Regions from separate parts of the Sphaerisporangium sp. NPDC004334 genome, predicted to be linked through region 2. Evidence: riboswitches for the same ligand, from Rfam matches in the RefSeq annotation. Region 2 holds a riboswitch; each other region holds the start of a gene.

Region 1 (9,565 bases), on a different contig from region 2:
TCGGGGTCGCCGAAGCGGGCGTTGAACTCGATGACCTTCGGCCCGGACGCGGTGAGCGCCAGCCCGGCGTACAGGACTCCGGTGTAGGGGGTGCCGCGCCGCGCGAGTTCGCCGATGGACGGCAGGACGACCTCGTCCATGACCCGCTCGGTGAGACCCTCGGGCGCCCACGGCAGCGGCGTGTAGGCGCCCATGCCGCCGGTGTTCGGGCCCTGGTCGCCGTCGTAGGCGCGCTTGAAGTCCTGGGCGGGCTGGAGCGCGACGGCCGTGGCGCCGTCGCAGAGCGCGAACAGCGAGACCTCCGGGCCGTCGAGGTACTCCTCCACGACCACGCGCCCGCAGGCCGCCGCGTGGGCGAGTGCCTCGGCGCGGTCGGAGGTCACGACGACGCCCTTGCCCGCGGCGAGCCCGTCGTCCTTCACGACGTACGGAGCGCCGAACGCCTCCAGGGCGGCCTCGGTCTCCTCGGGGGTGACGCACACGCGGGCGCCCGCCGTCGGCACGCCGGCGGCCACCATGACGTCCTTGGCGAAGGCCTTGGAGCCCTCGATGAGCGCGGCCTCCTTGGACGGCCCGAAGCAGGGGATGCCCGCGGCGCGGACGGCGTCGGCGACGCCGGCCACCAGCGGCGCCTCGGGCCCGATGACGACGAGCTCGGCGCCGAGGCGCGTGGCCAGCGCCACGACCTGACCGGGATCGGTGGGCACGACCGGGTGGAGCGTCGCCACCGCGGCGATGCCGGCGTTGCCGGGGGCACAGTGGAGGTCGGACACCGCGGGGTCCAGGGCGAGGGCGCGGCACAGGGCATGCTCGCGGCCGCCGCTTCCAATCACAAGAACGCGCACGTGGGGAGTCTACGGGGCGGGTCTGGGGTCGCCGGACGCCGCGCGTGTCGCCGCAGGTCGGGGCATGTAGGGGGGCGCCCGCCGGGAAAGAACGGCCGGTCTTCACAGGCCGGGCGGCGGCCTTTTGTGAGCTTCCACATGATCGAGTGATCCCGTGGGGATGTAAGCTATGGGCTGAAGCCTGCCTGTGGTAAGTTAGGGCGGCTTTGGGCCGTCTCTCGGGAGATTGGAGGTGGAATCGGGATGACATCTGGTGATCCCAGCAGTACGTGCTCGCGCACGTACGTCGTGCGCAAACCCGACCACTCCAATTCGGTGTCCGACTGAGAGCCACACGCCTGTTCTTTTCTGCGACGTTCGTCGTACTTTGATGCTTTCCGCGTGTGGGTTACCGAGGTCGGGCGGGAAGGGACCGCCATGCGCTCGTCCACCCTTTTCCAGCGGATCAACCTGCACCAGCGCACCACTCACGTGCGGTTCGGCGCCTCGGCGCCGGTCACCTCTCTGCGTCGTGAGCCGCTCAACGGCCGCTGCGTTCCGCCGAGTGACTCCCTTGTGCAGTACGGCGCGTACATCGCCGGCAAGCGTGTCCACGTGTCCGGCATCCCGGAGGCCGTGAGTCTGGTCCGCGAGCACAACGCCGCGTCGGAGACCGGCGGCGCCTACGTCTGGGTGGGGCTCCACGAGCCGGAGGCCCCCGAGGTCGAGTGGCTGGCCGAGGTCTTCGGATTGCACCCCCTGGCCGTGGAGGACGCCATCAAGGCGCACCAGCGGCCGAAGGTCGAGCGTTACGGCGACTCGCTGTTCGTCGTGCTGAAGACCATCGCCTACCTCGACCACGACCAGCTGACCGCCTCCAGTGAGATCATCGCCAGCGGCGAGATCATGGTGTTCGTCGGCCCCGACTTCGTGGTCACCGTGCGCCACGGCGAGCACTGCCCGCTCGCGGACGTGCGCGGCCGTCTGGAGGACAAGCCCAAGCTGCTCTCCCGCGGCCCCTCCGGCGTCCTGCACGCCATCGCCGACCACGTCGTCGACCGCTACCTGTCGGTCGCCGACCAGATGCAGGCCGAGCTGGAGGAGGTCGAGGCGGCCGTCTTCGCCGACGTCAGCTCTCGCGACATCGGCCGCATCTACCAGCTCAAGCGCGAGATGATCGAGATGAAGCGCGCGGTCACGCCGCTCCAGACGCCGCTCGGGGCCCTGCCGCAGCGCCGCATGATCCCCTCCGAGATGCGCGAGTACTTCCGCGACGTCGTCGACCACCTCTCGCGGGTCTGCGAGCAGGTCGAGTCGTCCAACGAGCTGTGCAACTCCATCCTGCAGGCGGCCCTGGCCAGGTCCAACGCCCTGGCGAACGAGGACATGCGCAAGATCTCCGCCTGGGTGGCCATCGTCTCCGTGCCCACGATGATCGCCGGCATCTACGGCATGAACTTCAAGCACATGCCCGAACTGAACGCCGTCTGGGGCTATCCCCTCGTCATCGGCGTCATGCTCGTCATCTGCTCCCTCCTCTACCGCGGCTTCCGCCGCAACAGCTGGCTCTGACCTCCGGGCAGCCCGCCGCGTGCCGGCACGGCAGCCGTGACGGCCGGCGGACCGCCGGCGACGATCCCGGCGACTCGCGCCGGGGGGATGATTACGGCGGCCCCGCCCGGCGCCCCGTATGGTCGTACGATCCCCAGATGAGCGGGCGCGCGCCGGCGGCGGTGCTTCTGGCGATGACCATCGGTCTGCTCCTGGCCGCGTGCGCCTCCACCGCCCGCCCCGGCGCCCGCACGTCCCCGGCGCCGTCGGCCACTCCCGTGCCGTCCGCGAGCGCTGTACCGTCCTCGGCCGACACATCAGGCCCGAGCACCGCGGATGGGTTTGAGGTGCTGTTCGCCGGGGCGGGGTGTGCGGTTGCGGTAGGACGGGCGTAGCAGCTGCACCCCGCGTTCGGCCAGGTAGGCGTCCAGTTCCGCCGAGATGTACCCCTTGTCGGCGAAGATCAGCAGGCCGGGGCGTTCGGCGAGCAGGTGCGGGTCGTGGTCGAGTACGGCCATCAGGACCTGACGTTCGTCGACCTTCGGGGTGGCCAGGGCCCAGGTGATCGGCAGGCCGGCCGGGGTGCAGATCAGGTGCAGGCGCAGGCCCCAGAAGTAGCGGGAGTGGGAGCGGAGCGGATGCCGAGCAGGGCCTGGGCGATGGCCAGGGTGAGCAACTCGGCGTCGGTGAGCTTGGGCGGGCGTCCGATCCGGGTCGGACGCCGCAGCCAGTCATCGATCTTGACGTACAGTGCGGTGAGAAGGGTGTTGATGTCTGTCGTCACAAACGGATCATCGACACCCTTCACCCTTCCCCACAGCCCGCCTCAAAGCGACTTAGGACTTACTCGGATTAGTTGTCGGCGGTAAGACCTTCGGCGATCTTGGTCAGCTCGCGGTCGACGGCCTCGGCGTTGGCGAATCTCTTCGCGTACGTGGGGCTGAACATGATCTCGGCCCGCCGCTGCTCCCCCATGTTCAGGATGAGCGTGGGGGTGCCCTTCATGCCGTCCTCGCCGACGTCTGCGATGACCGAATAGCCGGTCCGGTCGCCGACGGTCACCTCTTCGCCCTCCCCCTCGTCGCGGTACCCCTGCACACGGTCGTCGACCTCCTGGACGGCCTTACCCTCGTACACGAAGATCTGCACGCAGTAGAAGCTGTGCTTGTCGCCATCGAAGTTCCACGAGGTCGAGTAGCTGTCGCCGTAGTCCACCGACCAGTGGCCCCACTGCAGGCCCTCGGGCAGGTAACCCACCTTGACGTGCTTGAGCGTCTTCCCGTCGCCCAGGTCCCCGAGGCTGGGAGGGGCGGACGGCACGGGCGGGATGTCGTCGATGGCGGGCGGCCCCTGCGTCTCGGAGACGGCTGGCGTCTCCGAGACAGCGGGCGGCTGCATGGCGCCCGGGGCCACCGTCAGGTAGAGGGAGCCTGCCGCGAGGACGGCCGCCGACGTGGCCAGGGCCGCGACCCCGCCCCCGCCCCGCCTCCTCTTCCGCCGGGTTGACCGGACGACCCGGTCCACCAGGTCGGGCGCGGCGTACAGCCTCGCGGTCTCGTCCGCCATGACCTGGCGGAGGCGTTCCTCAAGCGTGGGCATTGCCGATCACTCCTTCCACGGATGCCTCGCCGAGCGCTGCACGCAGCTTGGCCATCGCCTTCGACGTCTGACTTTTCACCGTGCCGACCGTGCAGCCGAGCACCTCCGCGGTCTGTGTCTCGCTGAGGTCCTCCCAGTACCGCAGGACGACCACCGCGCGCTGCCGGGGAGGTAGGCCACGCAGCGCGTCCATGAGCAGGTGGCGCAGATCGACGTCGGTCGAGCGCGCCGCCCTCTCCGGCAGGATGCGCATCGGGATGATGCTCAGGATCGCCCGGCGGCGGGCCCGGCTGATGGCGGTGTTGATGATGACGCGGCGCACATAGGGCTCGGGGCTGTCGTGCCGCACCCTGTCCCAGTTCCTGTAGGTACGCTCCAGCGCCGTCTGCAGCAGGTCCTCCGCCTCCGCCTCGTTCCCGCAGGCGAGATAGGCGACCCGCAGCAGCGTCGTGGCCCTTGCGGCCACGAATGCGCCGAAGTCGTGCTCCGCGCCGCTCACGTCTGTCTGTCCCGTTTCACGCCTCCTAATACGCCTTGGATCCTCCAGCAGTTGCCCGAGTGCCGCAGGCAACCTTGTGAGGCGCCCAGGCGTATTGGGGGACGTCACTTCGGACCTCTGGAGGAAACACATGAAGCTCGCGACAGCACCGCTCCGGCCGCTGATCGCCGTCGGCACTGGCCTGGCCGCCGTGGGCACCGCCGCCCTGCTGGGCCTGCCGAGCGTCCTGAAGGCGCCGGAGACGCGGCTCGCGGCCGCCGCGTCGGCTCCGCCTGAAGGCGCCTACTGGCATACGAGGGTGCTGACCCAGCGCACCGGTCCCCGCCAAATGGGCAGCGGCGCGAATCGCTACTGGGTGGTGGAGCAGGAGCTCAGTGAGGAATGGACCGCGCCCGACGGCAAGGCCTGGTTCGGATACCGGAAGGCTGGGGCGCACCCGAAGAGCGCGACGGACCGGAAGGCGTGGCGCCGCGACGGCTCGCCGGCCAAGTGGACCCGCACGGCCGACGGCCAGGTCGTGAAGCTGTCGACCGTGCCGGACAAGGGCCACGTCGGGCCCGTACGCGGCAACGACGACCAGTTCTTTCTGGCCGGGCAGAAGTTGACGTACGAGGAGGTCCAGCGGCTGCCCGCGGACCCGAACGCGTTGAAGTCCTGGCTCTCCGAGGCCGCGCGGGTCTCACGGGTCAAGCAGAACAACGTGGACCAGTACATCACCGGGGCGCTGCCGGGCATGCTCAACCAGCTTCCGGCGCCCAAGAACGTCCGCGCCGCGGCCTACCAGCTCTTGCTGACGATGCCCAGTGTCCGTTCGCAGGGAGAGACCAAGGACAGCATGGGCAGAGCCGGCGCGGCCCTGTCGATCGACCACCCGAAGGCCGTTCAGGACAACGGACTGACGATCAAAGAGAAGACCGACCTAGTCGTGGACACCGGCACGATGCTTCTGCTGTCCCAGAGCCAGACGACCGCGATCAGTGGCAAGCTGTCCCTCAACGAGACGAGCACCCAGATCGTGCTCGAGGCCGGCTGGACCAACACCGCGCCGGCCGTGCCCGCCCTGCCGTAGCGGCGCCCGCGGGTGAACTTGTCACCCGCGCTCTTTCGCCAAGCGCGGGGCCGGCCCGTCGGAAGCCGGTCCGACCTGGCGCCGGCCGCGATCGCCCGCAGTGCCAACGACCTGCGCGCCCGTGCGGAGGCGGAGTTCTCCGGTTCCGAGCTGCGCCGCTCGGTCGAGGAGACGTTCGCCTGGCTGCGCACCCGGCTCGCCGGGGTCCTCGCGGACGCGTGGTCACAGGGCGAGCTGGACACCTCGCTCGACCCGGCGGGCGCGGGGGGCTGCTTCGGCGCCGGGTTCGTCGCAGGGTACGTTTCGGGCTCGGCCTGGCCGGCAGCGCCGCCCTCGGCACGTCACCGGCCACGATGACGCCACCGCGCCGTCCCTCGCCCAGATCGCCCGAGTGCGCGCACCTCCAGCTCGGTGCGGAGCTGGAGGACGAGCACGATGCGCGGGGTGTGGTACTTGGGGGCGACCTTGCCGCCGCGGGTGCGGCAGGCGCTTCCGGCGGCCACCGCCCATCACCCGGTCACTGATCGCCTACGCCCACTGACCGGACTTAGGACTTATCTCGTCTAGGGCGCCGGAGGAGGAGGCGGCGGAACAGACTCCCGGCGTGCCGGCGCCGAGGCGGCCGATCACTCCACGGCCGGCCTGGTCCTCGCCGCCGCCTCCCTGCTGGTCATGCCGGTCCTGTCGGCCGTGCAGCGCCGAGCCGGCCGCGAGCTCGGCTCGGCCTCGGCGGTGGCCGACTCCAAGCAGACGTTGCTGTGCACCTATCTGCTGGCCGGCCTGGCCCTCAACAGCGCCTTCGGCTGGTGGTGGGCCGATCCGGTCGCCGCCCTCGTCATCGCCGCGGTGGCGGTGAAGGAAGGCCGCGAGGCCTGGCGCGGCGAGGGATGCTGCGTCCCGACCGCGGCCACGCGTCCGGCGGGACAGGTCGCCCAGGAGTGTGGCGATGGCTGCTGCGCAACCCCGCAGGACGGCGCCCCTTCGCGGTGACACGAGATCATCTGACCGCGTGGCGGGATTACCCGCATCCGGGTGCCCTTCGCCAAGGAGCGCCTCGGTCAGACGGGCCAGGTTTCCTGGCGCCAGGCGGCGTCCCAGAACATCCACTCGTAGCGCGAGGTGGTGACGAAGTGCTCCAGCGCTCGGGCGCGCTGGCCGCCGGTCGCCTCGGCGCCCGCGTGGTCGGCGAGGGAGACCACCCGGCGCACCACGCTCTGGAAGGTCTCGTCCCCGTAGGCGGCGATCCACCGGCGGTACAGCGGGTCGGGTGACGACTCTTCCAGCAGCGCCTCGCCCACCCGGGCGTAGATCCAATAGCAGGGCAGCACCGCCGCGAGCCCGTCCAGGAACGACCCGCCGTAGACGGTCGCAAGCAGGTAGCTGGTGTAGGCGCGCGTGGTCGGCCCGACCGGCTGCCCCGCGGCCTGCTCGGCCGACCCGCCGAGGTCGGCCATGAACGCCGTGTGCATCTCCTGCTCGGCGGCGATGGCCCCCACCGCGTCGCTCGCGAAGGCCCGCACGTCCTCCTCACGGGGCGCCCTGGCCGCGCACAGGGCCAGCGCGCGGGCGTAGTCCCGCAGGTAGTGCGAATCCTGCACGACGAAGTGCCGGAACGCCGCGCGGGGCAGCGTCCCGTCCACCAGCCCCCTGATGAACGGGTGGTCGAGGATGGCCTTGTACGTCGGCGCGATGGCCTCCCACAGCTCCTCGCTGTACGGCCGCGCCTGCGACGGAACGACGGATTCGGACGTCGTCATGAAGCAACTCCCTACGCCGGCATGACCCGGACAGGTTCCAGCGGTCTGCGGCCACCCAGCCGCACTCTCAGCCCGGTCCACCGGACTCCCGCGTTTCAGTCTCCGCCCAAGCCTAATCGTCCCGATCCTGGTCCGAATCGGCTCAGGCAGATACTAGGCAAGTCCCATCAATGGTGCTCTCTGTTATCGGCGCCGCACGCACAGTGAAGCGATGGAAGTCCGGGCACGTACCTACAGCGACACATCAGGTCGTCATCCGAAAGGCGAGGGCGCCATGCCGGAGCGCGATCTCGACGAACGCTATCGGGACACCGACCACGAACAAATTCCCAGGCCGACAGGTCACTGAGTCACCGGCCCCCTACGGGCCGAACCACGGCGAACCATCAACCTGCCAGCGCAGCCCATACGGCCGGGATCTACTGCCTCGCGGCCTCCGCGTGTACAGAAGGATGTCCTCACCGCCATGCTCGTGGTGTTCGGCCAGGTACTGCTTAGCGGCATCGTCGCCACGCTGCTTCTCGCCCGGCAACAGCCAAACTTTTCTAGCTATGGCGGCGGCATCTGCACCGTCTTCTGAGCCGGCACCTTCTCCCGATATGGTGCGACCTGCGGAAACCGCGTTTGTTCTCCTCGCGCAGGTCGACTCGTCAGAGTGATTCCTGTCCTTCAGCTACGCGAAGCAGGATGAAAAGCTAAGTGACCCTGCACGAACCGGTCCCGCTTTCTATAGATGGGTGACCGAGATTCATAAAGGTGAATGCGTCGCACACAGGTCGCAGGTGTCTCTTTCGGACCACGAGATCTGATGTAAGTCATCGGGCGCCAACCCTCCAGAGCCAAGGTCGACGCGCGCAGCCATCCTCAGCCCCCATATGGCTTCGGCGAAATCGTGTAAAGGTCGTGGAACTCCTCGCTACCAGGCTTGGTACCCGAGCGCACCGCATCGCGGATCGCCATCAACCGCTTGAACGTGATCTCACCAGCGCCTGCCACGGACGGCTCGGCCGTGACGAGAAAAATCTCCCTGGCTCTGTAGATCTGCGAATCATTGATTGCCTTGTTGGTCGCCCTGTGAATGTTCGATTGCGGATCATCGGAGGCGGCGCCTCGAAGGAGACCATGCGCCGCGTTCACCGCCGTCACAAACTCCAGGTAACACTGCCGACGGTCGGAGCGCCAGCTGCGCCCGCGCTCATCCCGGCGGCGGAGCGTGTCTGCGAGCACGGTGCCAGCGAGGGCGATAGCGGCTCCGGCTACGGTTGAAACGAGGGGTACCCAGTCCATAGCGGCATTGTCAGTGAAGAACGTCCTGCGGAGAAGGCGGTGAAAGCCCGGAGCGAGCGAAAATCGCGAGCAACCCGGGGCGTCCCGGCCGGCGCCAAGGCTGAGCGCCATTGAAGGCCAAGCGGTGAGCTGACCGGCTACCGCCTACCGGAACCGAGAAAGGTGCCTCATCTGCTGGGCCTAGCTACTTGCCCCTGAAGAAGGGTTCGAGGTAGGCACTTCTGACCTCGGCAATCACAGCGCTGGGAGGCTCGGCCGGTTGAGAATGACGTCGATGTCGTTCCCGCCGGAGGTGGTAACCGGTGCTGCGTGTCTCGGGGCAACAGATCGCGTTGTGGGAGACGCTGCTGCCGGAGGAGGTGACGCGGCTACCGCAGGAGCTGGCCCGGATCGACGCCTACCTTGATGATGAGCGGTTCATTGCACCCTGGAGAGGGTTGTTCCACGCCCGGCTGGGCCGCCCGTCGGTGCCGATCTCCTGCCTGGTGCGAGTGTTGTACCTGAAACACCGCTACCAGCTGGGCTATGAATCGCTGTGCCGGGAAGTCGCCGATTCCATCAGCTGGCGTCGCTTCTGCCGCATTCCACTGGATGGGCGGGTGCCGCACTCAACGACGTTGATCAAACTGGTCCGGCGGGCGGGACCAGAGGTGTTCGACCAGCTCAACACTGCACTGGTGGGCAAGCTGACGGAGGACAAGCTACTGCGAGGACACAAGCTGCGCATCGACACCACCGTGGTCGAAGCCGACATCGACCACCCCACAGATGCCGACCTTCTGGAGCATGGGGTCCGAAAACTGGGTGGGCTGGTACGGCGCATCAAAGCGGCGGGCGCGGCGATCCGGACCCCGTTTCGCAACCGCAGCCGCTCAGCGGGGCGCCGGTTGAAGCAGATCAGCCGCACCCTGCGGCGGCGCACCGGCCAGGCGCTGGGGGAGATCGATCGGCTCACCGGCGAGATCGCCGGCATCGCGGC
Region 2 (9,565 bases):
CGCGCGAGCGGCGTCCCGCCCGCCACCGGCGGCACCGGACGCCTGACGGGCGCCTCGTCATGTCCGCACACCGACGAATGGGGCTCTTTCATGCTTTCACTGCTCGACACCGTCATCGACTTCGCCTACCGGCTCATCGGCGCCGTCGGCTCGTTCACCGGGCCGGTCGCGGCGATCGTCCTGTGCACCATCGCGGTGCGCCTGCTGCTCCTGCCGCTCAGCGTCCGGCAGGCGACCGCCCACAAGGCGCGCCTGCGCCTGGCGCCGCAGGTGGCCAAGCTGCGCGAGCGCTTCGCCCGCGATCCCGAGCGGCTGGTCCGCGAGACCTCCAAGCTGTACGCCGCCGAGGGGACCTCGATGTTCGCCGGGCTTCTGCCCGGCCTGGCGCAGGCGCCGTTCTTCATGGTCGTCTACCGCGTCTTCGTCTCGGCGACGATCGCCGGCCATGCCAACCTGCTGCTCGCCCAGAGTGCCCTCGGCGTGCCGCTGGGTGAGCACTTCGCCGCCGCGCTGGCGTCCGGCGGCCTGTTCAGCGCGCCCGTCCTGGTCTTCGCCGGGCTGTTCGCGCTGCTGGCGGTGGTCGCCTGGCTGACCTGGAGGCGGATGGACGACACCGTGCCGCGCGCGTTGCGCCTGCTGCCGTTCGGCACGATCGCCGCCGCCGCCGTCCTGCCGCTCGCGGCCGGGCTGTACCTGCTGGTCAGCACCGCGTGGACGGCCGCTGAGCGCGCGGTCCTCTACCCCCGTCCGGTCTGACCCGGCGGTCCCGCGCACCCCCTGCCGGCCCGATACGGCGACCTCGCGCCCTCATGGAGGTTTGTACGCCATTAACGTGGAATGCCGGGAACGATGACCGCACGCCGACCGGGAGGTCCGAACGATGAACGGTGCCGACAGCGAGGTCGGACGGCTGGAGACGGTGCTCCTGCACCGTCCCGGCGCCGAGCTCAAGCGGCTGACCCCCCGCAACAGCGACAAGCTGCTCTTCGACGGCATCCCATGGGTCGGCAGGGCCCAGGAGGAGCACGACGCCTTCGCCCAGGCGCTGCGCGACCACGGCGTCGAGGTGCTCTACCTCACCGAGCTGCTCCAGGACACGCTGGAGTACGACGCCGGGCGTGAGGAGATCATCAGCGCCGTCCTCCAGGAGCGCCAGCTCGGCGACCGGCTCGCCGAGCTGGCGCGCCGCCACCTTTCGGAGCTGCACCCCGAGGACCTGACCCAGACTCTGATCGCGGGCCTGGCCCGCGAGGAGCTGAAGACCGGCCGGGGTCTTGTGTACGAGCTGATGGACCGCCACGACTTCGTTATCGACCCGCTGCCGAACCTGCTGTTCACCAGGGACTCCAGCGTGTGGATCGGCGACCGGGTGGCCGTGACGAGCCTGGCCATGCCCGCCCGCACCCGCGAGAGCCTGCTCACCCGGTTGATCTACACCTACCACCCGAGGTTCTCCGGCACCGGCCACCTGTACGAGCCGTGGCTGGAACACGTGGAGGGCGGGGACGTGCTGCTGATGGCGCCCGGGGTCCTCGCCGTGGGCACCGGCGAGCGCACCACTCCGGCCGGGGTGGAGCGGCTGTGCCGGCGGGTCTTCGCCGCGGGGCTGGCGCACACCGTCCTCGCGGTGCCGATCGCCCAGCAGCGGGCCACCATGCACCTGGACACCATCTGCACGATGGTGGACCTGGACACCGTGGTCATGTACCCGCCGGTCGCCTACTCGCTGCAGGCCTACACCGTGACCTCGGCGGAGGGCGGTGAGCTGCGCGTCTTCGAGCCCCGGCCGTTCCTGGAGGCGGCCGCGCAGGCCATGGGGGTCGAACGGGTGAAGGTGATCGACACCGGGCTGGACCCGGTGACCGCGGAGCGCGAGCAGTGGGACGACGGCAACAACACTCTGGCGCTGGCGCCGCGGGTGGCGGTGGCCTACGAGCGCAACGTCGAGACCAACGCCCGCCTGGAGGCCGCGGGTGTGAAGGTCATCCGAATTGCGGGCAGCGAACTCGGCAGCGGCCGGGGAGGTCCACGCTGCATGTCATGCCCTGTTAGCAGGGAGCGTCTAGCCGCACTCGCGTAGGGCCCCTATTTCGGGCGTCCGAACTTGCGAATTAAGGACAGCGACCGGGGCATGGATGACCGCCCACACCGTGGTCACGTCTTCGTCGTGACGCACCCCCCAGCGCTCGGCGAGGAACTCGACGATGCCGAGCCCCCGGCCGCCCAGCGAGGACAGGGCCGGCCGGCCCGCGCGGGGCTCCGTGGCCGCTCCCCCGTCACTCACCGTGACCTCGAGGTGGTCCTCCGCCCACTCCCAGGTGGCCATGATCTGGCCTGATGGGAGGGGGTGGGCGTGACGCAACGCATTGCTCAGCAACTCGCTCACCACCAGGACGGCGTCCTCTATGGCGGTGGCGAACACCCCGCATGCCTCGAGATCGGCGCTGAGACGCTGGCGTGCGACGGCGACGCTGGTCGGCGCATACGGCAACAGCACGACGCCCTCACTTCCCCGTTCTCCTGCATTTCCCCCTGAGGAAAACACATCCCAGTACGACCGAAATGCCCCGTTCGATGGTTCTGGAAACCGCGCGGCGATCATTGCTTGTGCAGATTCGACAATAGGCGCGGTCATCTGTGACCAGCTCGTTACCGCTTCGGTGTGTCGGATCCGATATAGGCGTCGGCGATGCTCAAAACGAATCGCATTCGGGTGCCGCCGCCGGGACGCGCGTGCGCGGTCACCTCGCCGCCCTGCGCACGGGCGAGGGTGCGCGCGATGTAAAGCCCGAGCCCCACGCCGCCGAAACGCCGGCGGTCGCCGCTGTCGGCCTGAACGAACCGCTCGAAGACCCGCTCGCGGTCCTCCGGCGCGATGCCGACGCCCTCGTCGTCGACGGCCAGGACGACGCGGCCGTCCTCCGGCCAGGCCAGCACCCTGATCAGGCCGCCGTCCGGCGAGTACTTGAAGGCGTTCTCCAGCAACTGGCCGAGCAGGATGTCGGTGGCCAGGGCGTCCCCGTCGACCAGCGGCAGGTCGCCCGGGATGTCCACCTCCACGTGGTGCCGGTCGGACAGCACCGGCATGCCAAGCGTCGCCGCGCGCACGCGCTCGCCCAGGTCGAAGCTCTCCAGCCGGATCTTGAACTTCTCGCCGCCCGCCCGCGCGCCGAGGAGCAGATGGTCCATGAGCCGGCCGAGGTCGCGCGCCCGCTCGGCGATGGTGCGCACGGCCGAGCGCCGCTCGACGTCCGACAGCTTGTCCCACCGCGCGTCCAGGGTGCTGGCGAAGCCCTGGACGACCGTGATCGGGGTGCGCAGCTCGTGGCTGGTGGTGGCCAGGAACAGGTCCTTGGCCTCCTCGAGCTCCTTGGCCAGCGTCACGTCGCGGAAGTCCACGACGACCTCGGCGGTCTCGCCGATCCCGGCGCTGACCACGTCCAGCCAGCGGCCGGAGGGGAGCTGCGTGGTGAGCTTCTCGCCGGGCCCGGGCAGCGGGAACGGCGGGTGGACGCCGATCACCTCCGCCGCCGCCAGGCCGGTCAGCTCCTCCGCGGCGGGGTTCCACTGGGTGACCCGCCCGCCCCCGTCGAGCACGGCGATGCCGTCCGCGCTGGCGTCGACGACGGCGCGCTCGTGCGCCCGCTGCCGCACCGCGTCCTGGTAGGCCATGGCGTTGGCGAGCGCGATGCCGGCGTGCCCGGCGAGCAGCTCCAGCAGCTCCAGCTCGATGTGGCCGGCCTTGTGCTCGGCGAACAGCGCGTACAGGGCCCCGTAGGGCCGGCCGCCGACCGCGGCGACGCCCAGCGCGATGGTGTGCAGGCCCGGCAGCTCCGACCAGATCAGCTCGTCCAGCACCGCCTGGTCGCCGGTCTCCAGCAGCACGGTCTTGCCGGTGCGCAGCAGCTTGCCGACCAGGCTGCTGTGCAGGTCGGCGGTCGCGCCCTTCACCCGCTCCGGCAGGCCGTGGGTGCTCACCAGCCGCAGCCGCTCGTCCTCGATCAGCACGAAGCCGCCCGCGTCGGCCCCGGTCAGCTCGGTGAGGCTCGCGGCGATGCGGTCCAGCACCGGCTCCAGCTCCAGCTCGGCGTTGATGTCGCCCACCACGTCGGTGAGCCGCCGCACGAGCCGCGCGCGGCGGGCGGCCCGCTCGCGGGCGACCGCGTCGTTCTCCGCCGGGTGGTAGACGCTCACGTACCCGAGCAGCGCGCCGGCCTCCGACCGCAGAGCACTGATGTCCACGCCCACGTCCAGCAGCGAGCCGTCGCAGCGCAGGCGCTTGGTGCGCAGGGAGACCGGGCCGCCGGTGCGCACCCGTTCCAGTACCGCGTTGTGCTCGGCCACCAGCTCGTCGGGCACGAGCGGCGCCCGGCGCCCGGTCATCTCGGCCGCGGACCAGCCGAACAGGCGCTCCGCCGCGGGGTTCCAGATCAGTACGGTAAGATCACGATCGAGGGTTACGACGGCATTGGGCGAGCTCGCGATGACAGCGCGGGCAAAGCCGTCATCGAGGTTCTCTCCCCTGTCGTCACTCATGACCCCCATCGTGCCCGTTTTTGCCCCCGCGCCTTGGCACTTTCGATGTGCGAATCATCGCATTCGGCGCAGCGGCCGATGACATGGGCGCCACTCCCTCCGGCGCGGCCGGGAGCAGGGCTCCCTCCGATACGCTGCCGGTAGGCGAGAGGGGTACGGCCATGACGACAGGGGATCTCGAGGCCCTGGTGCGGGTGACCGCTCCCGGCTATGTGGGCGAGACCCCGCCCGAGGTGGCCTTCGGCACCACCGACACGCCGGTCGGGCCGCTCGCGCTCGCCGTCACCGCGCGCGGCGTGGTCGCGTGCAGCTACGAGAACGAGCACGTCATCTTCGCGCGCGTCTCCCGCGAGATCGGGACGTTCATCGGCCCCGACCCGCGGCGCCTGGACCCGGTCCGGCGCGAGCTGGACGCCTACTTCTCCGGCAGGCTGCGCGCGTTCACCGTTCCGGTCGACCTGCGGCTGGCCACGCCCTTCGCCCGCACGGTGCTGCAGATGACGATGGCCGTGCCCTACGGCCGCGTGACGACCTACCCCGAGATCGCCGAGCGCATCGGGCGTCCGCAGGCGCTGCGCGCGATCGGCAACGCCCTGACGGCCAACCCGGTGTGCGTCATCGTCCCCTGCCACCGGGCGCTGGAGGCGCCGGGACGGCCGGGAGGTTACGCCGGCGGCCCCGCCGCCAAGGAGGTCCTGCTCCGCCTGGAGGCCGCGGCGGACTAGGCGCACTCGATCGAGGCCGGCGACCGGCTACGACCGGGCCATCGACTACGGCCGGGCGACCGAGTGCGACCGGGCCACGGGTGCCACCGGCCACGGGCGCTACCGGGCCACCGGCGCGTCGGTGAGGGCGGCGCCGTCGCGGGCGCGCCGCCTCAACAGGCCCACCAGCAGCGTCACCAGCGCCGAGACGACGAACGCGGCCAGCGCCGCGCTCATCCACGGCTGCCGCTCGAACCCGATCAGCTCGCGGAGCGCCGCCCAGCGCTCGTCCCACCACTTCAGCGTGGCCGCTCCGGTGAACACCCAGTACGCCACGAAGCCGAGCAGCCATGGAACGAGCATCGCCCAGCGCGAGGGCGCGTCCTGCGAGGTGTCCCATCGCGCGGCCCCGCCCAGCAGGAAGTAGTCGACCACGAGCACGGCGAACATCGGGACGAACACCGCGCCGATCACCCCGAGGAAGGCCCCGTAGGAGTTCACGTTGGCGAACAGCGCGATGCCGGTCGTCAGCACGCCGACCCCGATCGAGAAGACCCGCCGGTCGACCCGGGGCAGCAGATTCTGCAGGGACATGGCCGTGGAGTAGACGTTGGCGAACGACTGGTCGGCCTCCCGCAGCACCAGGACGCCGAAGAACAGCGCGCCGAGCGGCACCGCGACGAACGCGTTCCAGACCCGGTCAGGGTCGTTGCCGACCGAAGCGAGGGCGACGATGCCGAGCACCAGGCACGCCACCTGGGCGATCGTGTAGCCGGTGACCACTCCGGTGAACGCCGCCCGGCCGGACCGCGAGTGCCGCGCGTAGTCCGCCGCGACCGGGACCCAGGAGACCGAGAGCGCGATCACGTAGTCCACGGCGGGGGCGAACGCGTTCCAGCTCCCGCCGCCCAGGCTCGGCGCCTCGCGCATCAGTGCCACCGCGAGCCACACCATCGCGACGACCACGGCGGCCGTCACGAAGCGGCGCAGAAGGCGGATGGCACCCAGCGGGCGGATGGTCAGGGCGATCGTCAGCGCGCCGGCGGCCAGCACCCAGACCGCGTACGGCACGGAGTCGCCGAAGACGGCCTGTGCTCCCTTGGCGATCACCCACAGCTCGAAGGCCCCCCAGCCGAGCATCTGGACGATGTTCAGCACGGTGGGCAGGTACGACAGCCGGGCCCCGAACAGCCCGCGCAGCAGCACCATCGCGGGCGCGCCCGTGCGGGCGCCGGGGATGGCCGCCAGGCCCACCATGACGGTGCCGACCAGGCTGCCCACCACGGCGGCCAGCACGGCCGCGACCATGCTCAGCGGCGCGCCGCCCAGCGGGTCGAGAAGGTACAGGGCGCCGGAGAAGCCGAGCAGGCTCACCCCGAGGTTGGCCCAGAAGGCGCCCTGGTCGAGGAATCCGAGGGTCTTCGGAGGGGCCTCGTCGAGGGTCAGGGGGACTTCATCGACGGCGGACGTCATCGCACGCTCCCTACGCCGGCATTACCCGGACAGGTTCCGGCGGTCGGCGGCGCGCCCAGCCCTCGCTGGGAACCGCCCTCTCAGCCCGGTGACGCCCGAGCTCCCGCGCTATGTATTTTGCGCGATTATTACATCCGGCCGTCAGGCGACGTAGGGCTGCCCCCCGTTCTCGGCGACCATGGGACGCCCGGCGGCCGCCCACGAGTGCATGCCGCCGCCGACGTTGACGGCCTCGCGGCCCACGTGGTTGAGCCAGGCGGTGGCCTGGGCGGACCGGCCGCCGACACGGCACACGACGTACACCGGGACTCCGGCGGGGATCTCCTCGACCCGCTGCTGCAGCGTGCCGAGCGGTATGTGGACGGCCGTCGGGGCGTGGCCCGCCTGCCACTCGTCGGGCTCGCGCACGTCGAGCAGGTAGGCGTCGTCGGGCACGGCCCCGGCCTGGATCTCTGGGACGGTCATGCCGACCATTGTCCCCGCTTCGCGAGCCTTCCGCCCGCTAACGGAGGGTTGTCGCGCCGTGACGCCGGGAAGTTTTCCCTTCGCGCACCGGCGAAGCACCGCAAAACACCTCAGAGCCCCGGCGCGGCCGGCCACCTGGCACCACCACTCGCGCGGCGGTAACGGCCCCGGGCGAGCGGGCCCACCGGAGGAGCCGAGGGGCCGCCTCACTTGAGCAGCCGGGACATCCTGCGGTCGGCCAGCGGCTTGCCGCCGGTCTGGCAGGTCGGGCAGTACTGCAGGGAGGAGTCGGCGAAGGAGACCTCCCTGATCGTGTCCCCGCACACCTCGCACGGCTCTCCGGTGCGCCCGTGGACCCGCAGGCCGGACTTCTTCTCGGTCTTGAGGTCCTTGGCGGCCAGACCGCGCGACCGCTCGACGGCCTCGCGCAGGGTGGTGACGATCGCCTCGTGCAGGTCGGCGACCGCCGTGTCGCTCAGCGAGTCGGCGATCTTGAACGGGGACATCTTGGCCGCGTGCAGCACCTCGTCGGAGTAGGCGTTGCCGATGCCCGCGATGATCTTCTGGTCGCGCAGCAGCCCCTTGATCTGCGTGCGGCTGCCGCTCACGATGCCCTTGAGCACGTCGGGGGTGAAGTCAGGCGCCAGCGGGTCGGGGCCGAGGCTCGCGATGCCGGGCACCTCGGCCGGGTCGGTGACGACGTAGACGGCCAGCCGCTTCTGGGTGCCGGCCTCGGTCAACTCGAAGCCCGGCGCCCGGCCGTCGTCGTCGTCGGGGGCGAACCGCAGCCGCACGGCCAGCGGCCCCTTGCCTGGACGCACCGGCCTGGCTCCCGACAGGTCCTCCCGCCAGCGCAGCCAGCCGCCGCGGGCCAGGTGGGTGACGAAGTGCAGCCCGTCGCAGTCGAGGTCCAGGAACTTGCCGTGGCGCGCCACGGCGGTCACCGCCAGGCCGCCGAGCGAGGTGACCGGCGGCCGCACGGTCTTCAGGGCCTGGAAGGCCACCACGTCCACACCGGCGACCACGCGGCCGACGGCCCGCTCGCGCAGGAACTCGGCGAGCGACTCCACCTCGGGAAGCTCGGGCATGCCATCACACTAACCGCTGACCGAGGGTCCGCCCGGTGAGCGGCCGACGGGTGCGCGTGGCCGCTCACCGCGGGCCTACTTGGTGAGCACGTCCTTGGGCACCGGCTTGTCCTCGGCCAGGGAGCCGAACAGCCGCAGCGCGCGCTGGGTGTCCCATTTGACGACCGCGGCGCCGTTGATGGTGGGCAGCGAGCCGATGGGGACGGCGGTGGCGACCGGGTCGCCGCTCATGGCCATCCCGAGCGACAACAGGTCGAAGGTGCCCGTGCCGCCGTCGACGGCGACCGAGTCGGTGGCGGCCATCGCCAGCGGCACCGAGCGGAAGGGGTTGACCAGCACGCCGGGGCTCGCGGCCTTCTTGACCACGGCCGAGAAGAACTGCCGCTGGCGCTGGGTGCGGTCGAAGTCGGGGATCGCGCCCGTCGCCCGGGTACGGACGAAGCCCAGCGCGGTGCCGCCCTCCATGTCCTGGCAGCCCTTCTTCAGGTCGATGCCGGCCTTGGGGTCCTTGATGTTCTGCTTGACGCAGATGTTCACCCCGCCGATCGCGTCGACGATGCCGACGAAGCCGCCGAACCCGATCTCCATGTAGTGGTCGAGGCGGATGCCGGTGACCTTCTCCACGGTCTTGGCCAGCAGCTTGGGGCCGCCGAAGGCGTAGGCGGCGTTCAGCTTGTCGCTGCCGTGCCCGTCGATCGGCACGAACGAGTCGCGGGGCAGGCTGACCAGGGTCGGCCGGCCACTGCCGGCCGGCACGTGCAGGAGCATCATCGTGTCGGTGCGCTTGCCGACCGCCCGGCCGGTGGCGAGCTTCTTGCGCTGGGCGGCCGTCAGCCCGGCCCGGCTGTCGGAGCCGACCAGCAGCCAGTCTTCGCCCGGGGTGGCCGCCGGGCGCCCGGCGTAGTCGGTGAGCGAGTCCACGACGTTGAGCCGGGAGTTGATCCAGAAGAACCCGCCGACGGCGAGCACGATCAGCAGCACCAGCACGACCGCGAGGACGCGGAGCACCAGACGGCCGATGCGCCGGGGAGGACGAGGCGGACCAGGCGGCTGGTCGCCGCCCGAGCCGCTTCCCCCGCCGGGCGGCTGCGTGCCGGGCAGCGGACGCACCGGCGCCTGCCCCGCGCGCGGCTTGCCGTACACGCGCGACGACCTGCCCCGGCCCTCGCCCGAGGGCGCGGTGGGCGGGGCCTCGCCTCCCGCGCCGTACTGCTGCAGGACGGTGGCGTCGTCGTCCGGCCCGCCGGCCGGCGCGCCGCCGCGTCCGCGCTCACCCTCGTGAGCCGGCGCGCCCTGCGG
Region 3 (9,565 bases), on a different contig from region 2:
AGGGCGCGGGCCCCGGCGAGCTGCCCCGGCTGGAGGAGGGCCTGGCGCACTGGGCCGACGTGGCCGAGCGCGAGCTGGGCGTGCGGGTGCGCGACGACCCGGGCGCCGGAGCGGCCGGCGGGGTGGGGTTCGCCGCCATGGCCTTCCTGGGCGCGGAGATCCGGCCCGGCATCCGCCTGCTGCTCGACCTGCTCGGCTTCGCCGGCCGGCTCGACGGCGCGCGCCTGGTCATCACCGGCGAGGGGTCGCTGGACGGCCAGACGCTGCGCGGCAAGGCGCCCGCCGGGGTCGCCGAGGCGGCGGGACGCGCCGGGGTGCCGGTCGTCGCCGTGTGCGGCCGCCGGACGCTCACCGACGACGAACTGCGCGCCGCCGGCATCCAGGCGGCGTACGCCCTCACCGACATCGAGGCCGACGTGCGCCGCTGCATGGCCGAGGCCGGCCCGCTGCTGGAACGGCTCGCCGCCGGGCTCGCCGCGGACCGGCTCTCCCAGGCCCCCGCCCATGCCGCCGACTGACCGCCCCGGCCCCCGCCCGCCCGCCTCCGCGGCGCCGGCGAAGGCGCCCGGCGCCTTTCCCGGCGCGACCGGCGACGCCCCAGGCCACAGAAGCGCGCCCGGGGCCACTCCGGCCACCGCGGCGGGCACGTTCGACCTGGTCGTGCGGTCGCGGCGGGCGGTGCTCCCCGACGGCGAGCGCCCGCTGGCCGTGGCCGTCCGGGACGGGGTGATCGCCGCCCTGCTCCCGTACGAGGCCGAGGCGGCGGCCGCCGAGACGGTGGACCTCGGCGAGGTGTGCCTGCTGCCGGGGCTGGTGGACAGCCACGTGCACGTCAACGAGCCGGGACGCACCCACTGGGAGGGCTTCGCCACGGCCACCAGGGCGGCGGCGGCCGGCGGCGTCACCACGATCGTCGACATGCCGCTCAACTCCCTGCCGCCGACCGTCGACGTCCCCGCCCTGGCGGCCAAGCGGGCGGCGGCGGCCGGCCAGTGCGCCGTCGACGTGGCCTTCTGGGGCGGCGCGATCCCCGGCAACGCAGGCGAGCTGCGTCCCCTGCACGAGGCCGGCGTGCGCGGCTTCAAGTGCTTCCTGTCGCCCTCGGGCGTGGAGGAGTTCCCGCCGCTCGACGCGGACGGGCTGCGCGCGGCCATGCGCGCGGTGGCCGCCTTCGGCGGGCTCGTCGTGGTGCACGCCGAGGATCCGGCGCTGCTCACCGACCCGGCCGGGCCGACGTACGCCCAGTTCCTGGACTCGCGCCCGGGGGAGGCCGAGCGGCGGGCCGTCGAGCGCGTCATCGCCGCCGCCCGCGAGACCGGCGCGCGGGCGCACATCCTGCACGTGTCCTCGGCCTCCTGCCTGGAACCGCTGGAGGCCGCGCGGCGCGAAGGGGTGCCGGTCAGCGCCGAGACCTGCCCCCACTACCTCACCATCACCGCCGAGCAGGTGCGCGGCCCGGAGTTCAAGTGCTGCCCGCCGATCAGGGACGCCGGCAACCGCGACCGGCTGTGGGAGGGGCTGGCCGGGGGCGTGCTGAGCTGCGTGGTGTCCGACCACTCGCCCTCCACCGCCGACCTGAAGGTCCCCGACTTCGCCGCCGCCTGGGGCGGGGTCTCCTCCCTCCAGGTCGGACTGCCCGCCGTGTGGACCGAGGCCCGGGCGCGCGGGCACGGCCTGGACCGGGTGACCGGGTGGATGTCGCGCGGACCGGCCGCGCTCGCGGGGCTGCCCGCCAAGGGCCGGCTGGCCGTGGGGGCGGACGCCGACCTGGTCGCCTTCGACGACACCGCCGAGTTCACCGTCCAGGCGGGCGCGCTGCGCCACCGAAATCCCCTCACGCCCTACCACGGCCGCACGCTGACCGGCGTCGTCCAGGCCACCTGGCTGCGCGGCCGTCCCGTCACCGACGCCGAACCTCCCTTCGGAGCCCTGCTGTGACCACTCCGCACCACTCGGCTTCGGCGCCCGCCGCCGCGGCGAGCCGTCCCCCTGCCCCAGGACGGGCTCCGGCGACCGTCCCTGCGACCGTCCCGGACCCGCGCCGGCTACCCGACCTCGCCTTGCGCTCCTACGGCGGATCGGTGGTGGCTGCCAGCGACGAGTCCTTCGCCGAGCGCCAGGCGCTGGTCAGGCCCGGCCGGCCCGCCTTCCAGGCCGGGACGTTCGGCCCTCGCGGTCAGGTGTACGACGGCTGGGAGACCCGCCGCCGGCGCGAGCCGGGTCACGACTGGGCCGTCGTCCGCCTCGGCATGCCCGGCGTCGTGCGGGCCGTGGTCGTCGACACCGCCTGGTTCACCGGCAACTACCCGCCCTTCGCCTCCGTCGAGGCGTGCGAGGCCGCCGGGTATCCCTCGGCGGACGAGCTGCGCGAGGCGTCCTGGGCCGAGATCGTGCCGCGGAGCCCGCTGACCGGCGACAGCGAGCACACCTTCCCCGTGACCACCGGGAGCCGGTTCACCCACGTGCGGCTGAACATCTTCCCCGACGGCGGCGTCGCCCGGCTCCGCGTCCACGGCGAGGTGGCCGCCGACCTCGCCATGCACGACGCGATGCCCCTGGACCTGGCAGCCCTGGAGAACGGCGCGCTGGTCACGGCCTGCTCCGACGAGTTCTACTCCTCCCCGCTGAACGTCATCGCCCCCGGGTCGCCCCGCCACCAGGCCGAAGGGTGGGAGACCGCCCGCCGCCGCGACGGTGGCAACGACTGGCTCGTCGTGCGGCTGGCCGTCCCCGGCGTCGTCCGGGTCGCCGAGCTGGACACCGCGAACCTGGTCTACAACGCCCCCGGCGCGGCGTCGCTCACCGCCGCCCACGTGCCCGGCGGCGCGGAGCCCGGGCCGGACGCCGGATGGTTCGAGCTGCTGCCCCGCATCCGGCTCCAGCCGGACACCCGCCACCGCTTCCGCCTGGCCGGCGAGCGGCCGGCGACGCACGTCCGCCTTGACATCCACCCCGACGGCGGCCTCGGCCGCCTGCGCCTCTACGGCATCCCCGCCCCCGGCGACGGCGCGCGGGTCTGATCGCTCCCCGGGCGCGACGGACGGACCTCGGCGCGCCCGGGCGGGTCAGTGCCAGATGGTGATGCGGGTGCCCGCCGGGGCCTGTCCGAGCGGGTTCTCGGCCACGACCGCGCCGGTGCCGGCGATGCGGCGCACCCGGACCTTGAACCCGGCCGCGCGCAGCTCGTTCGTGGCGTCGGCGACCTTCTTGAACCGGACGTCGGGGATGGCGACGAGCGCCTGGCCGGGCTGGGGGTTGTCGGGCCTCTCCCACGGCCAGTGGAAGCCGGTGTCGGGCCCCTTGGAGCAGGTGAGCTGCACGTTCTGCCCGGCGGTGACCTCCGACCGCGCGGTCGGGACCTGCGCGATGATGGTGTTGGGCTGGGCGTTGTCGGTCTGCTGCACGACCGTCGGGACGAAGCCCTTCTGCCGCAGGAACGCGTCGGCCTGGTCGCACTGCATGTCGCTGACGTCCGGCATCAGCAGCCCGGCGCTCAGGACGAGCTGCACGTGGCTGCCCTCGCGGACCTTCGTGCCGACCTGCGGGCTGGTGCGCATCACCAGGCCGCGCTGGACGGTGTCACTGGGCACCCGGCTGACCGGGCCAGGGGTCAGCCCCGCCTCGGAGATCTTCGCCTGCGCGTCGCCCTGGGAGAGGTTCAGCACGTTCGGCACGGCGATCTTGACCGGGCCGGAGGAGGGGATGAGCGTGATTACCGCGTCGTTGAGGACGTCCTTGCCCGGCTCGGGATCGGTGCGCAGCACCTTGTCCTCGGCGAGCTTGTCGTCGTGCTCGGCGGGGCCGATCTTGACCGCGAAGCCCTGCCTCTCGGCCTTCTCCTTGGCGAGGGTGACGTTGAGGCCGAGCAGGTCGGGGACCTTGGTGTACCGGCCCTCGGAGAACCACCAGCCGGTGCCGGCGACCGCGCCGATCATGACGACGGCCAGCGCCGCGATGAGCCAGACCGGCCGGACGCCGCGGCGTCCGCCGGGCGGGCCCGGCGCCACCGGCGGGGCGGCCAGCATCTCGGTCTGGGAGTGGATGAGAGTGGGATGGGCCGGCGGGACGGTCTCGCGCGGCATCACGCCGGTCTCGCGGAGCATCGAGGGGGACGTGGCCCCGGCGGGCGGGACGTGCGGCCCCGGGTCGCGCGGCAGCGTGCGGTGGGCCTCGACGGCGGCGACCAGCATGGCCGTGGCGTCGGCCGGACGGCGCGCGGGGTCGCGGTCGGTCGCCGAGAGCACCAGCGCGTCCAGCGCCTGCGGCGTGCCCGGGATGATCGCCGAGGGCGCGGGGACCCGGTCGTGGACGTGGCGGTAGGCCACCGACATGGGGCTGTCGCCCTGATAGGGCTGCTGCCCGGTCAGCAGCTCGAACAGCAGCACCCCCGCGGCGTACACGTCGCTGCGCGCGTCGGCCACCCCGGCGGTCACCTGCTCGGGCGACATGTACGCGATCGTGCCGATCATCACGCCGGTCTTGGTCTGGTTGCCCGCCTCGATCGCGCGGGCCAGCCCGAAGTCGACGACTTTGACCCGGCCGTCGTCGGTGAGCAGGACGTTCTCGGGCTTGACGTCCCGGTGCACCATGCCCGCCTGGTGGGCCGCGCCGAGGGCGGCCAGCACCGGGATGAGGATCTCCAGGGCCTCGCGGGCGGGAAGGCGCCCCCGCCGGCGGAGCACGTCGCGCAGGGTGCGCCCGGGGACGTACTCCATCGACAGGTAGACGTTGCCCGCGTCGGTGCCCTGGTCGAAGACGTGCACGACGTTCGGGTGCGACAGGCTGGCGACGGACTTGGCCTCGCCGATGAAGCGGCGGACGAAGTCGGGGTCCTCGGCGAGCGAGGGATGCATGACCTTCAGGGCGACCGTGCGGTCGAGCCGGACGTCCAGGGCCAGGTAGACAGCGGCCATGCCGCCCCGGGCGATGCGGGATTCGACCCGGTACCGCCCGTCCAGCAGCCGCCCTAGAAGGGGGTCCGCAACCGTCGTGTCCACGGGAGTGAGTTTACGGGCGGTTTGCCGGGGGGAGGGCAAGCACATCCCAAACCGATGCCGACATGTTCTCCCGTCCCCAAGGGGTCATCGTTGTCACCTGGCACGCGGCTCGATCGCCGGCGAGGAGGCCTCAGCGTACCGCCGCCGGGGGATCCGGCCGGCGAGGCGCGCCATGCGACCTGCCAGAACGGCCTCGCGCATCGCCGACGCCATCAGGCCGGGCCGCTGGGCGCGGGTGACGGCGCTGGCGAGCAGGACCGCGTCGCATCCTAGCTCCATCGCCAGGGCCGCGTCGCTCGCCGTGCCGATGCCGGCGTCCAGGATCACCGGGACGGCCGCCGCCTCGACGATCAGCTCGATGTTGTGCGGGTTGCGGATGCCGAGACCCGAGCCGATCGGGGAGCCCAGGGGCATCACCGCCGCGCACCCCGCCTGCTCCAGCCGCCGCGCGAGCGCCGGGTCGTCCCCGATGTAGGGCAGGACGACGAACCCGTCGGCGACCAGCCGCTCGGCGGCGTCGAAGGTCTCGATGGGATCGGGGAGCAGCGTGCGCTCGTCGTTGATGACCTCCAGCTTCACCCAGTCGGTGCCGAGCGCCTCGCGCGCCAGGCGCGCGGTCAGCACGGCCTCGCCCGCGGTGAAGCAGCCCGCCGTGTTGGGCAGCACCTTGACGCCCCGGCCGCGCAGCACGTCCAGCACCGACCCCCGGGCCGCCGGGTCCAGGCGCCGCATGGCCACCGTGGTGATCTCGGTGGCGGAGGCGGCCAGCGCCCGGTCCAGGACCTCCAGCGAGGGCGCGCCTCCGGTCCCCATGATCAGCCGGGAGGTGAACTTCTCCCCGGCGATGACCAGCGCGTCGCCCGCCTCGTCGAGGTCGTGCCCCGGCGCCGGGTGCGCACCGGTGCGGTCGAGGTCGTCCCCGGGCGCCCTGGTGGCGCCGGCCCGGCCGTCGTCGTCCCCGGCCGCCTTGGTCGTACCGGTCTGATCGATGTCGTGCCCGGCCGCGGGGCCGGCGCCGTGGTCAGCCACCTTGCACCGCCGTCAGCACCTCGACGCGGTCGTGCTCAGTGAGCGTGGTGGACTGCCACGCGCCGCGCCGCACCACCTCGTCGTTCACCGCCACCGCGACGCCCGCGCCCGACGAGGTCAGCTCCTGGACCGCGCGGGCGACGGTCGCCCCGGCGGGCAGGTCGCAGGACACACCGTTGATCATTACATTCATCGCCGTTCCGGGGCGCGGGAGGGCCCTGGCCGCCGCCAGGGCGCGCGCCCCGTTCCTCCTTCGTTCATCGGTGGGCCTCGGTGAAGCGCAGAGGGGAGCAGAGCGCCGCGAGGGGGACGAGCCCCGGGTCGGGGTCGCCGGCCACCAGCTCGGCGGTGAGCGGGCACAGCAGGACGCCGCCCCGGTGGTGGCCGGTGGCCAGCACCAGCCCGTCCACGCCGCTCGGGCCGATCACCGGCAGGTTGTCCGGCGTTCCCGGGCGCAGCCCCGCCGCCAGGTCGACCACCTCCAGCTCGGTGATCCCCGGCACCAGCTCGCGGGCGTCGCGCAGCAGCTCCCACAGCGCCCCGGCGGTCACCCGGGTGTCGAACCCCATCTCCTCCTGCGTGGCGCCGAGCACGATCTCGCCGTCGCCGCGCGGCACGAGGTAGGCACGCGAACCGTGCACGACGCCGCGCACGCACCGGCCGAGGAACCCCGGAGCGCCGCGCAGCCGCATGATCTGCCCCTTGACCGGGCGCACCGGAGGGAGCACCTCGGGGGGCAGGCCCGGAAGGGAGCCCGACCACGCCCCCGCCGCCAGGACGACCAGCCCGGCGCCGATCGCCGTGCCGCTCGCGCACCGCACCCCCCGCACGGGCCCGTCCGCGGAGAGCAGCCCCGTCACGCGGTCGGCGACCACCGGCACGCCGCGGCGCGCCAGCGCGGCGAGCAGGGCGGCCGTGACGCGGCGGGGATCCACCCAGGCGTCGCCGGCGACCAGGATGCCGCCCCGGACGGAGGGAGCGAGCATCGGCTCGGCACGGCGGCACTCCCGCCCGGTGAGCCGCTGGACGGGCAGCGACAACTTCTCCAGGAAGCCGGCCACCTCGGACAACGCCGCCAGGTCGTCCGCGCCGAAGGCCACGTCGAGCGTGCCCTCGCCGCGGTGGTCGACGTCCACGCCCGACTCCGCCGACAGCTCGGCGGCGAACGCCGGCCAGCGGGCCAGCGAGGCCAGGCCGAGCCGCAGCAGGGGCTCCTCGGTGTAGGCGACCTCGCTGACCGGGGCGAGCATCCCCGCCGCCGCGTGCGAGGCGCCCGAGCCGGGCGCGGGGTCGACGACGATGACGGAACGCCCGTGCCGGGCGGCGCGCCAGGCGATGGAGAGCCCGATGATGCCGCCGCCCACGACGACCATGTCGGCGTGCCGCCCGGCGCCCGCCGGGGGCGCGTTCGACACCTGCATCTGAGTCCGCTCCCTTCGCCGGCATGACCCGGATCAGGTTCGTGGCGGTCGAGGGCCCTCAGCCCTCCTCTCAGCCCGGTTTCGCCGGACTCCCGCGCGTGGTGGACCCAGCCTAATCCCGTCCCGGCGCCGCCGGGGACGGCGGGAGAGGCGGTCCGTTTCCGCCCTGGTACGGCATCGCCACCCGCTTGAGTGGTCTCATCACTGCCCGTATGGGACAGTGAGCCAATTTGTTACCAAATCGCCGTTGGCGGGTTACCGTCCTGGCCGCTTAGGGTCGGGTTGTGAATCATGTCGTGGTGGTGGGGGCCGGACTGGCCGGCGTGCGCAGTGTCGAGGCGCTACGGGCGCGCGGATACCGAGGGCGCGTCACTCTGATCGGCGAGGAGGCCCATCGGCCGTACGACCGGCCTCCGCTGTCCAAGGCCGTGCTGCTGGGCGAGCTGGACTCGACGGTCGTCGACTCCGATCTCGGCGCGCTGGACGTCGATCTGCGCACCAACGTCTCCGCCAAGGGGCTTCGCGAGGGCGCCCTGGAGACCACCGAGGGCGAACTGGAGTACGACGGCCTGGTCATCGCCACCGGCGCCACCCCCGTCCGGCTGCGCGGCGAGGGCGCCCAGCACGTGCTGCGCACCATCGACGACTCCCTGGCCCTGCGCGCCGCGCTCGTACCCGAGTGCCGCGTCGCGATCGTCGGCGCCGGGTGGATCGGCGCCGAGGTCGCCACCGCGGCCCGCCGCGCCGGCTGCGAGGTGACCGTCGTCGAGGCCGCCGAGTCACCGCTGGCCGTGGCCCTCGGGCCCGAGGTCGGCGCCCGCACCGCCTCCTGGTACGCCGAGGCGGGCATCGACCTGCGGCTCGGCACGATGGTCGGCTCGATCGACCCCGGCGGGCTGACCATGATGGACGGCTCGTGGATCCCGGCCGACGTCGTGGTCACCGGCGTCGGCGTGCGCCCGAACGTCGCCTGGCTGGCCGGCTCGGGCATCGAGGTAGACAACGGCGTCCTGGTCGACGAGCACCTCCGCACCTCCATGGAGGGCGTCGTCGCGGCCGGAGACTGCGCCAACTGGTGGTCGCGGCGCTTCGGGCGGCGCATGCGCGTCGAGCACTGGGACACCGCCCTGAACGCCCCCGAGACCGCGGTGGCCACCCTGCTCGGCCAGTCCGCCGTGTACGACCCGGTGCCCTATTTCTGGTCCGAGCAGTTCGGCCGCATGGTGCAGTACGCCGGCCACCACGACGGGGGCCGGCTGGTGCTGCGCGGCGACCCCGAGACCGACCGGAAGTGGGCGGCGTGCTGGTTCACCCCGGACGACAGGCTGGCCGCCATCCTCACCGTCGACCGTCCCCGTGACCTGGTCCAGGGCCGCCGCATCGTCGAGGGCGGGCAAAGAGTCGACGTTGATCGGGCGATCGACCCCTCGATACCCTTGCGCGACTGCTTGTGACCCCCTGCGGGGTGTTTGAGAAGAGGCGCGACGTGGTAGTTGTGGTTCCGTGACGCTTTCTGTTGCACAGATCGACCGCGAGACTGATCAAATGGTGGGGGAGTGGCTCCCCCTCACGGAAGTGGGCAGGCGGCTCGGGCTCAGCACCGGGCGCGCCAAGCAGCTTCTGAAGGACAAGAAGCTCATCGGCGTCCGCCGCGGCGGCCCAGAGCCCGAGGTCCCCGCGAAGTTCATCGCCGGCGACGACGTGGTGAAGGGCCTGCCGGGCACCCTCACCGTGCTGTCCGACTCCGGCTACGACGACGCCGAGGCCCTGCGGTGGCTGTTCACCGCCGACGACTCCTTGCCGGGAGCCCCCATCGACGCGATCGTCGCCGGTCGGCACACCGAGGTGAAAAGGCGTGCCCAGGCGCTCGCTTTCTGACGCCAGGCTCTACCTCTGCACCGACGGGCGCCGCCGCCAAGGCGATCTCGACCAGTTCCTGGACGCCGTCCTCGCCTCGGGCGTGGACGTCGTCCAACTGCGCGAGAAGGGTCTGGAGGCCCGCGAGGAGCTCGCGCTGCTGGAGGTGTTCCGCGCGGCCTGTGACAGGCACGGGGCGTTGCTGGCGGTCAACGACCGGGCCGACATCGCCTACGCCGCGCGCCCCGACGTGCTGCACCT

The links. A riboswitch is a leader RNA that binds a small molecule or an ion and turns the genes downstream of it on or off. The one in region 2 is predicted to bind thiamine pyrophosphate.
Region 1: it holds a riboswitch for thiamine pyrophosphate, as region 2 does, so the genes downstream of both, tenA (thiaminase II) here and ACWEN6_RS25475 (purine-cytosine permease family protein) in region 2, are expected to answer to the same signal.
Region 3: it holds a riboswitch for thiamine pyrophosphate, as region 2 does, so the genes downstream of both, thiO (glycine oxidase ThiO) here and ACWEN6_RS25475 (purine-cytosine permease family protein) in region 2, are expected to answer to the same signal.

Annotation. Positions count from the first base shown of each region.
Region 1 covers NZ_JBSGDZ010000039.1:54,098-63,662, reverse strand. Annotated here, with positions in the region: gene purD (phosphoribosylamine--glycine ligase) at 1-845, opposite strand, end outside; gene corA (magnesium/cobalt transporter CorA) at 1,263-2,396, shown strand; partial or broken gene ACWEN6_RS36280 (transposase) at 2,708-3,159, opposite strand; gene ACWEN6_RS36275 (hypothetical protein) at 3,228-3,974, opposite strand; gene ACWEN6_RS36270 (SigE family RNA polymerase sigma factor) at 3,961-4,473, opposite strand; gene ACWEN6_RS36265 (hypothetical protein) at 4,604-5,542, shown strand; gene ACWEN6_RS36260 (hypothetical protein) at 5,555-5,899, shown strand; gene ACWEN6_RS36255 (zinc finger domain-containing protein) at 5,884-6,045, opposite strand; partial or broken gene ACWEN6_RS36250 (cation transporter) at 6,173-6,532, shown strand; gene tenA (thiaminase II) at 6,601-7,299, opposite strand; TPP riboswitch at 7,291-7,401, opposite strand; gene ACWEN6_RS36240 (hypothetical protein) at 8,164-8,586, opposite strand; gene ACWEN6_RS36235 (ISNCY family transposase) at 8,889-9,565, shown strand, end outside.
Region 2 covers NZ_JBSGDZ010000019.1:160,548-170,112, forward strand. Annotated here, with positions in the region: gene ACWEN6_RS25450 (YidC/Oxa1 family membrane protein insertase) at 91-756, shown strand; gene ACWEN6_RS25455 (arginine deiminase) at 881-2,080, shown strand; gene ACWEN6_RS25460 (ATP-binding protein) at 2,063-2,497, opposite strand; gene ACWEN6_RS25465 (PAS domain S-box protein) at 2,650-4,536, opposite strand; gene ACWEN6_RS25470 (methylated-DNA--[protein]-cysteine S-methyltransferase) at 4,698-5,261, shown strand; gene ACWEN6_RS25475 (purine-cytosine permease family protein) at 5,361-6,713, opposite strand; TPP riboswitch at 6,704-6,830, opposite strand; gene ACWEN6_RS25480 (rhodanese-like domain-containing protein) at 6,855-7,187, opposite strand; gene ACWEN6_RS25485 (Fpg/Nei family DNA glycosylase) at 7,385-8,266, opposite strand; gene ACWEN6_RS25490 (LCP family protein) at 8,342-9,565, opposite strand, start outside.
Region 3 covers NZ_JBSGDZ010000010.1:35,235-44,799, reverse strand. Annotated here, with positions in the region: gene ACWEN6_RS14505 (glycerate kinase) at 1-518, shown strand, start outside; gene allB (allantoinase AllB) at 505-1,938, shown strand; gene alc (allantoicase) at 2,061-3,020, shown strand; gene pknB (Stk1 family PASTA domain-containing Ser/Thr kinase) at 3,066-4,997, opposite strand; gene ACWEN6_RS14485 (thiazole synthase) at 5,091-5,810, opposite strand; gene thiS (sulfur carrier protein ThiS) at 6,019-6,210, opposite strand; gene thiO (glycine oxidase ThiO) at 6,284-7,447, opposite strand; TPP riboswitch at 7,441-7,553, opposite strand; gene ACWEN6_RS14470 (NAD(P)/FAD-dependent oxidoreductase) at 7,732-8,901, shown strand; gene ACWEN6_RS14465 (Rv2175c family DNA-binding protein) at 8,993-9,325, shown strand; gene thiE (thiamine phosphate synthase) at 9,303-9,565, shown strand, end outside.